3 regions of the Aneurinibacillus baijiui genome follow, and region 1 is predicted to be linked to each of the others. Evidence: riboswitches for the same ligand, from Rfam matches in the RefSeq annotation. Region 1 holds a riboswitch; each other region holds the start of a gene.
What was found. Region 1 has a riboswitch for S-adenosylmethionine ahead of AB3351_RS14015 (RuBisCO large subunit C-terminal-like domain-containing protein). Riboswitches for the same ligand answer to the same signal wherever they lie in the genome.
Positions count from the first base shown of each region.

Region 1 (4,202 bases):
AGAGGGCGTATCCATTCGTGTACACGGCGGTGCACAGGATGGGGTTGGTAAGACCGGGTTTGGCGGACGCGTTATGATTATGAAATCACCTAATGCCAATCGCCAGTTTATCAATGGTTCTGTGGGCAAAAGCTTCTGCTATGGAGCACAGAAAGGTCTCTATATTGTGCAGGGGAACGCGGATGCCCGCGCCTGCATTCGCCTCTCTGGGGCTGATGTAATTATCGGCGGTGAACTTCAAGAGCCGATCAATGATACGTTAGGCGGCATCGGCGCTCGTGCCAACATCAAAGGCTTTGCATTTGAGTATATGACAAACGGCCGTGCAATCGTGTTAGGTGACCCCGGTCCATGGATTTGTTCCGGTATGACAGGCGGCACCATATACCTGCGGCTACAGCCGGAGATGGGGCTTGACCAAGCTGCCATCGAACGACGTATTGCAAAAGCCGCAAAGGTTACACTTGCCCCGTTGAGTCATAAAGGCAAAGAAGACATTAACTTCCTGCTCGGCGAATACATTGCCGAACTAGAAGCGAGCGGCCAACAAGACAAAGCCGTTCTCATTGAGGAACTTAAGGATCAGGCGGAGCAGCACTTTATTATGGTGTCTCCAATCAAAGAACAGGCCGATCCGTCTATCGCTACTGAATAATCTATTGCGTATAATTTTCACCTGCAGCTCCCAATTTGCAGTGTGAGTACCACCTATATCGGCAGCCGTCCTCCTCCCAGGGACGGCTGCTTTATTTGTTGATTTTTTTTAAAACCGTGGTATTATACATTATTAGCAAAGCTACTTATGGAGGTATTATGCGCGTCGGAGCACGTATTCTAAAGACAGGAATTGCCTTAATTCTGGCATTGCTTGTCTGTCAGTGGTTCGATCTTGAACCGCCTGTACTTGCGGCGATTGCCGCAACATTAAGCATTCAGCCGACAGTATACCGGACGCTGAAGCATTTACGGGAACAGATGGAAGCGAATTTTATCGGTGCAGCCCTTGGCGTAACCGCTACGTATTTTCTAGGAGCCCAGCCGTTAATTGTTGGTATCGTGGTAATGCTGGTCATTGTGATCAATCTTCGGCTCAAGTTTGAGAATAGCCTTGCACTTAGCATCGTAACTGTCATTGCTGTAATGGAGACATCAACGGGAAATTATCTCTATTTTGCGGGCAATCGGTTTCTTTTGACTGTTATTGGTGTATTCTCAGCAGCACTTGTAAACGCGATATTCATCCCGCCCCGTTATGAGCATAAGCTCTTCGGAGAAATATCAGAAACCGGGGATAAATTCTCTGTGCTCATGCGGACATTAATTCACAATGAAATGGAAGAGAAGGTTTTCCGGGAAGAAAAAGAGAAGATCAAGACTAACTTTAAGACCATTGATCAGCTCTATGATCTATATAAAGAGGAAATCACGAAGCTTAGAAAAGTTACGTATTCAAGCCAGAAGAAGCTCGTTATCTTCAGACAAATGATCATTGTTCTCTATAAAGAGATGGATATGCTGCGTACATTTGAACGCCATATTTACTCTTCCTTTAAGCCTGGACATCACCTATTTCCGCTCATTCAACAACAGCTTGAAGTACTGACGGAATATCATAAAAACATCCTGCTCACCTATGATGGGATTTTAAAAACACGGGAAGATTGGCACCTACCGGAAGAAATCACAGAAGAAAATACCCGAATGCTCGATGAGTTTATGCGGCTTTATCCACTGGTTAAAAATACGCCTCAAGAAGAAGACGACGGGCAGTGGGGCCACTTATTCCCTGTAGTTGCGGAAATTCTCGAATATGCCAATCAGCTTGAACGGCTCAGCAAGCTGGTGCACACTTTTCACCATCATCAGGGAGAAGACGAATAAAACCTATTGACATACTAATAATTTAAAACTATGATTATACACAGACAATTTCATTTTCTTCTTATCATGAGAAGGCTGAGGGACTGGCCCGATGAAGCCCGGCAACCTGCTTGAACCGTCATAGGTGAAGAGCAAGGTGCTAATTCCTGCAGAATGAATCATTCATTCTGGAAGATAAGATCGTGAAGTTCACTTTTTTTGAACGTACCGCTCTCTTTCTTTCAGAAGGAGAGCGTTTTTGTTTTCTTGGAAAGGGTGAAAAACATGAGCGAATTCATTACGGTTTATTATCAAACAGAGGCGAAAAATTTATATAAAAAAGCGGAAAGCATCGCTGTAGGCATGACCGTAGGCAGTTGGACCGATCTGCCGCTTGCACGGCAGGAAATGCTGGCTGCCTACCTCGGCACAGTGGGAGATGTAATCATAAAGGATGAAAAAGACGGGATACAGCGAGGGATCATATCGGTCTGCTATCCGGTTCGCAACATCACACCTGATATCCCTGCTCTCTTAACTACCGTATTCGGCAAATTATCTATGGACGGAAAAATCAGGCTGCTAGACATCGACTTCCCCCCTTCCCTACTCTCGCAATTTCCCGGACCTGCATTCGGTATCGCCGGAATACGGGAGCAGCTCAATGTACATGATCGTCCACTGCTGATGAGCATCTTCAAGTCCTGCCTCGGACTTCCGCTCGGCGAATTAGAAACACAATTTGCCGCACAAGTTGAAGGTGGTGTCGATCTCATAAAAGATGATGAAATCTTCTTCGTAGAGGATAAGGCACCGCTTGCAGAACGGCTCGCTGCATATAATCGTATTATCAAAGCAGCAGATCGTCCCGTGCTGTATGCGGCTAATCTTACCGGACCGGTTCATCAATTAGTCGATAGAGCCAAATACGCAATCGACTATGGAGCCAATTGCCTGCTTATAAATGTGCTGCCGTATGGCTTCGACATCCTGCACCGGCTCGCAGCAGACCCGGATGTTACTGTACCGCTCATGGCACATCCTGCAATGGCTTCAATTCCAACATCTAGCTAAACATATCGCAGGACAACAGGCTGTACAACAACAGTCGTTAACCTATCGGGCCGCAGGACATATATAAATAAACATATTATAGAACGAATATTCGGAAGAAGGGGGAAATACTATGGCTTATATTACATTTTTAGAGACGAAAGAACAACTTGTGAAAGGAAATGAAGTAAGGGAGTTCTTGAAGAGCCAGGATGTTATCTATGAAAAATGGGGTGTGGACCGCTTAGATGAAAACTTACGGGAGAATTACTCCCCATCAGCTGAAGAAAAACAGCAAATTATCGACTCCTTCCGCACAGAAATCGCCGATCTGAGCGCAAGACGCGGCTATCAGACTGAGGACATCATCGTCCTGTCGGAACAGACACCAAATCTCGATGGGCTGCTGGACAAATTTAGAGAAGAGCATCATCACACCGATGACGAGGTACGCTTCTGCGTGGATGGGCATGGCATCTTCACTCTAAAAGGAATTGATGGGCGCTATTTCGACGTTGTGATGGAACCGGGAGATCTGATCTCAGTGCCAGCCTATACTCGGCATTGGTTTACGTTATGTGAAGATCGTAAAATCAAATGCATTCGTATCTTTGTCACACCGGCCGGTTGGGAGGCAATTTATGATGAAACTGCCGCATCCTCAAACTAATCGAAAACAGAAAGGGAGCAGCTCTACAGGCTCCTCCCTCTCCATTTCCATACTTCAATATCTCCAGTTCACGAATCGGCCCTGTGACAATAACACCTCTTATCTCGATTCAGTCACCTCAGCACCATCCAGATTCTGCACTGTGAACAGTCTATAGTACGCACCCTGCCGATTCATCAGGTCCTGATGCGTGCCCTCTTCCTTGATCTGTCCATCCTCAATCAGCACAATCTTATCCGCATGAGTAATTGTAGACAGACGGTGAGCGACGATAAATGTCGTTCGATTATGCGCCAGTCGATCCAGCGACTGCTGAATGAGATGCTCAGACTCAAGATCAAGTGCCGAAGTCGCCTCGTCAAGAATAAGGATACCCGGATTTTTCAAGAATACGCGAGCAATCGCAATACGCTGCTTCTGTCCACCGGACAACTTCACACCGCGCTCTCCAATCTCGGTATCGTATCCATTCGTAAGTTCCATAATAAAGTCATGCGCATTGGCCGCTTTGGCCGCTTCAATCACTTCTTCTTCGCTCGCCTCTGGAGTCCCCATAAGGATATTCTCGCGGATAGAATCGCTGAACAGAATATTATCCTGCAGCACCATACCGATCTGG
Region 1 is NZ_JBFTXJ020000007.1:15,387-19,588, forward strand. It holds gene AB3351_RS14005 (glutamate synthase-related protein) at 1-655, shown strand, start outside; gene AB3351_RS14010 (FUSC family protein) at 814-1,881, shown strand; SAM riboswitch class I at 1,940-2,062, shown strand; gene AB3351_RS14015 (RuBisCO large subunit C-terminal-like domain-containing protein) at 2,146-2,934, shown strand; gene AB3351_RS14020 (1,2-dihydroxy-3-keto-5-methylthiopentene dioxygenase) at 3,047-3,583, shown strand; gene AB3351_RS14025 (ABC transporter ATP-binding protein) at 3,683-4,202, opposite strand, start outside.

Region 2 (4,202 bases), on a different contig from region 1:
GGCTGCCATTAAGAACATCAGTGGTACGTCCTGTTTCTCGCGTCCGTTAAAAAATAATCTTTCATTTAGAATGGATAGCAGAGCATTGAGAATAGCACTGTTGGCTTTAAATATTTCATCTAAAAAAGCAAATTGGGAAGCCGGCAGATACCCATCGGTCTGTCGAATGTAGCGATCCTGCTTTAACTCTTGAAGCGAGACAGGACCAAAGATCTCATCCGGTGTAGTAAAACGCGTGAGAAGATAGTCAAACCACTGTTCACTGCCGAAGAGCTGGGAGATGCTTCTGGCCAATTGTGATTTAGCCGTTCCTGGTGGACCGATGAGCAGCGCATTTTCACCGCTCATCATACTTAAAAATAAAAGGCGAATCAGCTCTTCACGTTCAAAAAAACGCACTTCTAAAAGCTGGATTGCCTCTTCGATTTTTGTTTGAATGGATTTGGGTGTTGAATTCATATGCTGCGCGGCACGCCTGCAAGAAACTGCCGCTTTTCCCCTTTCTGCTTGAAATCTCGTGTAATAGAGACACGGTGCATATAGGTTTTATTTTAACATACACCTTCTTTTAAGCAGAAATGCGGCAGCCGTTTCTTAGTTTTTTGATTGGGAATTATCGAATTGACGTGCAACGCTTTTTCCGAAATGGCCAAGCGTGTTTTCCGCATACGAGCGAATGACGCCGGGAATAAGCGAGGTAAGAGCGCGCTTTTGATACAGTTCAGCAAATCCGCGTTCCCGCATAGCAATCTCTAATTCTTTGGCTGCTTTAATCGCGTAATATGTGGCCATACGGTTTACTTCTTCGACGGTGCTTTCCTGATCTGATGTGACATGGCCAATCAATGAGAAGGTATGAAGAACCGTAATGTTGCGTATATCATCTGAGGGTGTGATTTCTTCGGTAACAAAGAGCCCATTCCCATTTTCGCGCAGGACATCGGCCTGCCCCATAAACTTCATACTTGCCCATGCAAGGCTGGGATAATGCTGCCTTAAGTGAGCGGTTGAAGCGGTAGTAGCCATATTAATAAATAGAGGAGAAGGCGTCTCCGTAAGATGAGGCAGGAGTTCATCGATGAACGGCTCGATCTGTTGGGCAGGAAGGGCCAGAATAATGATATCCGTACGGACAAGCTGTCCTTTAGAAAGAATGTTATGATGAGAATAAGCCTGTGCGCATGCTTCACTTTTTTGTATATCGGGGTGATAAATACCAAGTGAAAAGTTCGTTTCCTGAAAGCGGGTTAACAGAGCTTGGCCAAGCCTACCAATACCGACAATGGCCCATGTGCAAGAAGCTGTGTCCATGTATTGTACCTCCTTATCACCTTTTTGTATATTGTATACCTTACGGAGTGGAAAGAAAACAAATAAAGTGTCAGATAACATGAATAATTGTATAAAAACCATAATTCCTAGTTGACTTTAGGGAATAACCTGTTACAATAAAGTCAACAAACCAATACGAAAGCAATACGGACTCTTATCCAGAGAGGTGGAGGGGCTGGCCCTATGAAACCTCGGCAACCATTGAATTCGACGTGTGAATTCGAACGGTGCCAATTCCAGCAGCGCAATGACGCTGACAGATAAGAGGTCCGACGGATTCTCTTATTAGTATTCGTCGACCTCTTGCCTAAGCAAGAGGTCGTTTTTGTTTTCATAAAGGATACAAAAGAAAGAAGGAGCGGAGAATATGATAAAATTGCAGAATGTTGCTAAGAATTATAAAACTGCTACTGGCATTTTTCAGGCAGTAGCACCAACCTCGCTTCATGTGGAAGAGGGTGACGTATATGGCATCATCGGATTTAGCGGGGCCGGAAAATCAACGCTGCTCAGGCTCGTTAATCTGCTTGAGAACCCGGATGAGGGGATTGTGTATGTAGACGGCCAGGAGCTTACGAACTTATCGAAAAAAGAACTGCGTAAAGCGCGTCAGTCGATTGGTATGATTTTTCAACATTTTAATTTATTGAATAATCGAACGGTTGAAGAAAACGTAGCTTTTCCTCTTGAAGTAGCTGGGATTTCAAAAGACGAAAAAACAAAAAGGGTAGAAGAATGCCTTGAGATTGTTGGATTAACAGAGAAAGCAGAAAGTTACCCATCGAAGTTAAGCGGCGGACAAAAACAGAGGGTTGCTATCGCTAGAGCGCTTGCCAGCCGACCCAAAGTACTGCTGTGCGATGAACCTACCTCAGCGCTCGACCCACAGACGACACGAACGATTCTCGCGTTTTTAAAAGAGATCAATCAGCAGTTAGGTGTTACGATCCTTCTTGTTACGCATGAGATGAATGTTGTCAAAGAGATTTGCAACAAAGTGGCGGTCATGGAGAACGGACACGTAGTAGAGAAGCTGTCTCTCTCTGAAAATGAGATTAAGCCGAAGACAGAGATTGCTAAGCTGTTATTTCAGGAAGATTTCAGCGAGAAAAGAGGGATTGCACATGTTTGATAATGTCATTTTGCTGCTGCCAGAGATTGGAATCTCTATCGTTCAGACGTTCGTGATGGTCGGGATTGCGATTGGTGCCGCGCTTATCGTCGGTACACCGCTTGGTATTCTCCTTTTTCTAACCGGGAAGAATCAACTGCTTGAGAGACCGATCATTTTTCGAGTTCTTAGCTCTGTCGTCAATGTGGTCCGTTCCTTTCCGTTTTTAATTCTTTTGGTCGCATTAATTCCGCTAACACGGACATTAATCGGCACAACCATCGGACCGGTGGCAGCCGCTGTTCCGCTCTCCATCGCGGCGATTCCATACTTTGCTAGGTTGGTGGAACAGTCGTTGCGCGAAGTCTCCAAAGGCGTAATCGAAGCGGCGGTAGCTATGGGTGCTTCCACGTATCAAATTATCTGGAAAGTACTGATTGTAGAAGCGCGCTCTGGTCTGATGCTTGGATTGACGGTACTTGTGGTTAGCTTTCTCTCATACTCCGCGATGGCTGGTGTTGTTGGCGGAGGAGGTATTGGGGATTTGGCTATTCGTTTCGGCTATTATCGATTCCAGACAGATGTCATGGTCGTAACCGTGCTTTTGCTAGTTACTATCGTACAACTGATTCAGTTTACAGGCAATCGCCTTGCACATTACTTGGATAAACGCTAATCAAATTAATTGGGGGGAACATACATGAAAACAAAACCGTTTATTCTCATTGGATTAATTATATTATTAACTGCCTTTTTAGCTGCATGCGGTGGAAAAAATGATGAACAGACGACAGGGGGCAAAGCGCAGGAAGGGAAGAAAGAAATTATCATCGGAGCGACGGCTGGCCCATACAGCGATCAAGTTAAACAAGGGATTCAACCTATTCTAGAGAAAAAAGGCTATACCGTTAAGATTGTTGAGTTTAATGATTATGTACAGCCAAATCAAGCGCTTGCGGAAGGTTCGCTGGATGCTAACGTATTTCAGCATGTTGTGTACTTGAAAAACTTTGCCAAAGAGCATAACCTGCCAATCGAAGATGTGATTCAGGTGCCGACAGCGCCGATCGGTATTTATTCCAACAAACATAAGTCATTAGAAGAAATACAATCAGGTGCAACCGTATCACTGCCAAATGATCCGACGAATCAAGCGCGCGCATTGGTCATGATGCAGAAATTTGGCTGGATTACATTGAAAGATAATGTGGATCTGCTGCGCGTATCAGAAAAGGATGTAGCAGAGAACAAGAAAAATATCAAATTGCTTCCGCTAGAAGCTGCACAGTTACCGCGCTCTCTTGCAGATGCAGACTATGCTTTTGTTAATGGAAACTTTGCCATCGCTTCTGGTTTGAAACTAACAGAAGCACTTACACTTGAGGATATTCCTGATCAATATATGAATCTAGTCGCAATTAAAACAGCCGATAAAGATGCTTCATTTACAAAAGATTTAGTTGAGGCGTATAAATCTGCTGAATTTAAAGATGTGATTGATAAACAGTTCCAAGGTTTTGTAAAACCGGATTATATAAAATAACTGGACAAAGGAAAGGAGAAGAAGCAGATGAGCACAACGATTGGAGATACGCTAGAATGGTCAGCCAGAAATTTTCCGCATAAAAAAGCCTTAGTCTATGAATATGAAAACAAACGACATCATTATAGCTATACGGAACTGAACCAAAAGGTAAACCAATTTGCCCAGGCGCTGCTGCGTCTGGGGGTGCAAAAAGGTGATGTTGTTTCTTCCTTT
Region 2 is NZ_JBFTXJ020000005.1:120,715-124,916, reverse strand. It holds gene AB3351_RS11525 (AAA family ATPase) at 1-459, opposite strand, end outside; gene AB3351_RS11520 (NAD(P)-binding domain-containing protein) at 595-1,311, opposite strand; SAM riboswitch class I at 1,484-1,599, shown strand; gene AB3351_RS11515 (methionine ABC transporter ATP-binding protein) at 1,700-2,464, shown strand; gene AB3351_RS11510 (methionine ABC transporter permease) at 2,457-3,119, shown strand; gene AB3351_RS11505 (MetQ/NlpA family ABC transporter substrate-binding protein) at 3,144-3,986, shown strand; gene AB3351_RS11500 (fatty acid--CoA ligase) at 4,014-4,202, shown strand, end outside.
Region 2: it holds a riboswitch for S-adenosylmethionine, as region 1 does, so the genes downstream of both, AB3351_RS11515 (methionine ABC transporter ATP-binding protein) here and AB3351_RS14015 (RuBisCO large subunit C-terminal-like domain-containing protein) in region 1, are expected to answer to the same signal.

Region 3 (4,202 bases), on a different contig from region 1:
AGTCATCAAGTAATCAGAACTGCACCAAAAAACTCCTTCCCTGTTAGTGGAAGGAGTTTTTTTTGTCAGCAAACGATTCTTTTACTTCGAGTACATCCACATCGAATTTACGGTGTGTTGCTTCGATTAGGTGAGTGAATACGTCCCGTGTCTCCCTATCAAGCACGTGCAGTCCAATTCCAGTAACACCACCAGGCACACATACCTTAGCTTGTAAGGTGGGCAGAGAAAAGCGCCCGTCTTCTAAAAGCCGTCCCATACCGATTACCATCTCTGTCATAAGTCTGGTTGCCTCTTTCTCTGTTATGGTGGTCTCCGCAGCAGCGCTGTCGATAAAACGCTGTAGTAGAAAACTGAAGAATGCTGGACCGCAGCTAACAATATCAGAAGAGATGCGCGTTGCTTCTTCTTCAATTTCGATAGGTGTACTAATGTTGGATAACAATGATAGCAGCATCGTGCGATCCTTGTCATGCAGTCGGCTACCGAACGTCACAAGCGAAGCACCGCTGAGCGCTGTATTCGTAATGCTTGGAATCACCCGGGCTACTTTACAGTGGGAATGAGCTTCAAGCTGCCGAATTCCGACAGAGCTTGTAATGGAGAGAACAAGCTTCTCCGGTGTCAAATACGGTGCAATCTCATCAAGCACAGTTCGATATTCCAGTGGCTTGGTACAGAGGAACAGCACGTCCGCCATCTTCGCAACAATCATGTTGGCTCCGGTATCAATTCCGGGATGTTTTTTGACAAGCGTCCGCAGCTTCTCCGGTGTCCGGTTCGAGGCAATGATACGCTCAGGCGGCACGGCACCGGATTCAATAAAGGCTTCAATGAGAATTGTCCCCATACTTCCCGTTCCGATAAAGCCAATCTGCATCCTGATTCCCCCCGGCAATATGATTGATTAATGTGTATGGGGAAGAAAAGGAATTCAGTACACATATTTTTCTACATGTGCTAAAATGGAATTGATTGGTAATTATTTGCATAATTCACGTACCATGTCCGCGGTAACAACCTTGCGGGGAGGCAGGTGGTGGCGTTGGGCCAATTGATTGATCTGGTGTGTGACTTCATTGATTGAATCGACATTCATCTCTTCCCCCTGCTTATATTGTTCGATAGCTTCCTCAATTCTTGATTCCCGCATTGCGTCTAGCTTGCGGTACAGGGTAATGTATTCGGCTTGTTTAGCCGAGTGTGCAGTAATGGCTTCATGAACACTCATAAGTATATCCTCCTTTTTCTTATCACTTTCAGAATGTTTATATGAAAATTATAGGTAATCTGTTGGAAAACCACAAGTAAGGGAGAGAAGGTCGCGTATGCAGTGGTCTTGGAACAAAAAAAAGTGGACTGGTAGTAGTATATGTCTTCTTATTCTTGGTAGTAGTGTTTATTTTTATAACATGGAAAATACACCGCAAGAGCATCCGTTGGCCTTCAGCGAGGCAAAACCGTCTGTACAGGAGGATGCTAGACAGGAACAGCAGAGCGCAGAGGTAAAGCAAAACCCCGATCCAACAAGGCAGACAACGGTTCCTGCTCCTACCACCTTTGTGATTGATGTAAAAGGCGCAGTCGTCTCTCCTGGTGTATATACGTTATCTGCAGATGCAAGGGTCTATCAAGCAATTGGGATGGCAGGCGGCCTTCTGCCCGAAGCGGATGCCAAGCAAGTTAATGGAGCGCAGAAGCTAGTCGATGGTATGATGATCTATATCCCGCTCAAAGGAGAGCAAATATCGCCAGCAGGACATGCGACTCCAGGCTCTGTGACAGGCAGTACACCAGCGGTCGGAACGCAGGGTAAGGAAGAGGCGAAAGTTGATCTTAATACGGCAACAGTAGAACAGCTTCAGACCATACCGGGAATTGGACCGCGCAAGGCTGAGGCGATTGTGCAGTATAGAGAAGAGCATGGCCCGTTCAAAACGATAGATTCGTTAACAGGTGTAGCTGGGATAGGGGCTAAGACAGTAGAGAAAATGCGAGCCGGAATTTTTGTACAATAAAAATTTTCTAATTAAGTTGACAGGTCGGAATAGTGAGCCTATAATAAGAGCAAGAAACGCATACGAAAACATAAGCAACACAGTACAATTTTATAGTATCTCTTATCGAGAGAGGCGGAGGGACTGGCCCGATGAAGCCCGGCAACCGGCATGAAGTGCAAGGTGCTAAATCCAGCAAAGCAGTATGCTTTGGAAGATGAGAGCGATGGTACATACCTGCCTATCCGACCCTCTTCTTCTCAAAGAAGAGGGTTTTTATTTTGGTACCTCGCCCGAAACAAAAAAATTAGGTATTGAGGAGGAAGATTGAAAATGGCAGAAGAACGCACATTCAATTTTGAGACAGTATGCTTACATGGAGGACAAGAGGTGGACCCGACAACGCTATCGCGTGCGGTACCGATTTATCAAACATCGTCCTATGTATTCAAAGACACGGAGCATGCAGCCAACCTGTTTGCACTTAAGGAATTCGGCAATATTTATACACGTATTATGAATCCGACACAGGATACGTTTGAGAATCGGATTGCACAGCTTGAAGGGGGGGTTGGTGCGCTGGCGGTCGCATCCGGTCAGGCGGCGATCACCTTCTCGATCCTTAATATTGCCCATGCGGGAGATGAGGTTGTTGCTTCAAGCAACCTGTATGGCGGAACATACAACCTGTTCGCTCATACTCTGCCAAAGCTTGGCATCACAGTAAAGTTCGTGAATCCAGAAAACACGGATGAAATTCGCGCAGCTATCACGGACAAAACAAAAGCGCTGTACACGGAAACAATTGGCAATCCGCGTACGGATGTCGTTGATCTAGAAGTATTGGCTGGGATTGCACACGAGAATGGAATCCCGTTCATTGTAGACAATACATTCGCAACACCATATTTGTGCCGCCCGATTGAATTCGGTGCTGACATTGTCGTACATTCCGCTACCAAATTCATCGGCGGACACGGAACATCCATCGGTGGTGTAATTGTCGATTCTGGTAAATTTGACTGGAACAATGGCAAATTCCCAGGTCTTACTGAACCAGATCCAAGCTATCATGGTGTCGTATACACAGAGGCGGTTGGAAATCTTGCCTATATTATTAAAGCTCGCGTACAACTGCTGCGTGATCTTGGCGCTGCGGTATCGCCATTTAATTCCTGGCTGTTCCTCCAAGGCTTAGAGACGCTTCATCTGCGTATGGACCGTCATGTGGAGAACGCAAAAAAAGTAGCGCAATACTTGGAAAATCACGAACTGGTAGAATGGGTGAACTACGCGGGGCTTGAGAGCAATCAATACTATGAGCGCGCACAGAAATACTTGCCAAAAGGTGCGGGGTCTATCTTTACCTTTGGGATTAAGGGTGGCTTAGAAGAAGGCAAACGGTTCATTAATAGCTTAAAGCTTCTCTCTCATCTTGCAAACGTCGGCGATGCAAAAACGCTTGTGATTCACCCTGCAAGCACAACGCATCAGCAACTGACCGAAGAACAGCAGGTAGCAGCGGGCGTATCACCGGATATGATCCGTCTCTCCATCGGCATTGAATCTGTCGATGATATTATTGCCGATCTTGAACAGGCACTTAAGGCAAGCCAACTGGCTGCAGTATAATAAAATCAGCAGGAGGAAGGACAGGAGAAGGTAGCCTGTCCTTTTTCTGTTGCAGTAGTGGTTTATCTGATTATCAGTTATCATAATAAGAGATCATGCAAATTGAGGTAGAAGAAAGAGAGGAAGGAGAGGGAGGCAGATGGATACACGCAAGTCTTGGGATGAATACTTTATGGATCTGGCCTATATGGCCGCCACCCGTGCAACATGTCCGCGCCGCCATGTTGGCGCAGTCCTGACACGGAATCGAAAGGTATTGGGTACCGCATACAATGGGAGCCCAAGCGGAGTCGATTCCTGCCTGGATGTTGGCTGTATGCTTCATAATTATTACGAGACGAATACAGATGGAGCGATCATAGAGAAGCAGAAATGTATCCGTACGATTCATGCGGAACAGAATTTACTTCTTTTTACCGATCAGGCGGATCGGCAGGGGGCGGCGGTATATGTCACTGACCAGCCGTGCTGGACATGTGCGAATCTGATTGCTAATAGCGGAATTGCAGAAGTTGTCTATCACCGGGCATATGCCAAAGACTATGAGAAAGTAGCCTGGCTGTTTAAGCAAAA
Region 3 is NZ_JBFTXJ020000006.1:182,433-186,634, forward strand. It holds gene AB3351_RS13505 (ABC transporter substrate-binding protein) at 1-13, shown strand, start outside; gene comER (late competence protein ComER) at 44-880, opposite strand; gene AB3351_RS13515 (DUF2533 family protein) at 983-1,231, opposite strand; gene AB3351_RS13520 (helix-hairpin-helix domain-containing protein) at 1,329-2,018, shown strand; SAM riboswitch class I at 2,118-2,221, shown strand; gene AB3351_RS13525 (homocysteine synthase) at 2,331-3,629, shown strand; gene AB3351_RS13530 (deoxycytidylate deaminase) at 3,769-4,202, shown strand, end outside.
Region 3: it holds a riboswitch for S-adenosylmethionine, as region 1 does, so the genes downstream of both, AB3351_RS13525 (homocysteine synthase) here and AB3351_RS14015 (RuBisCO large subunit C-terminal-like domain-containing protein) in region 1, are expected to answer to the same signal.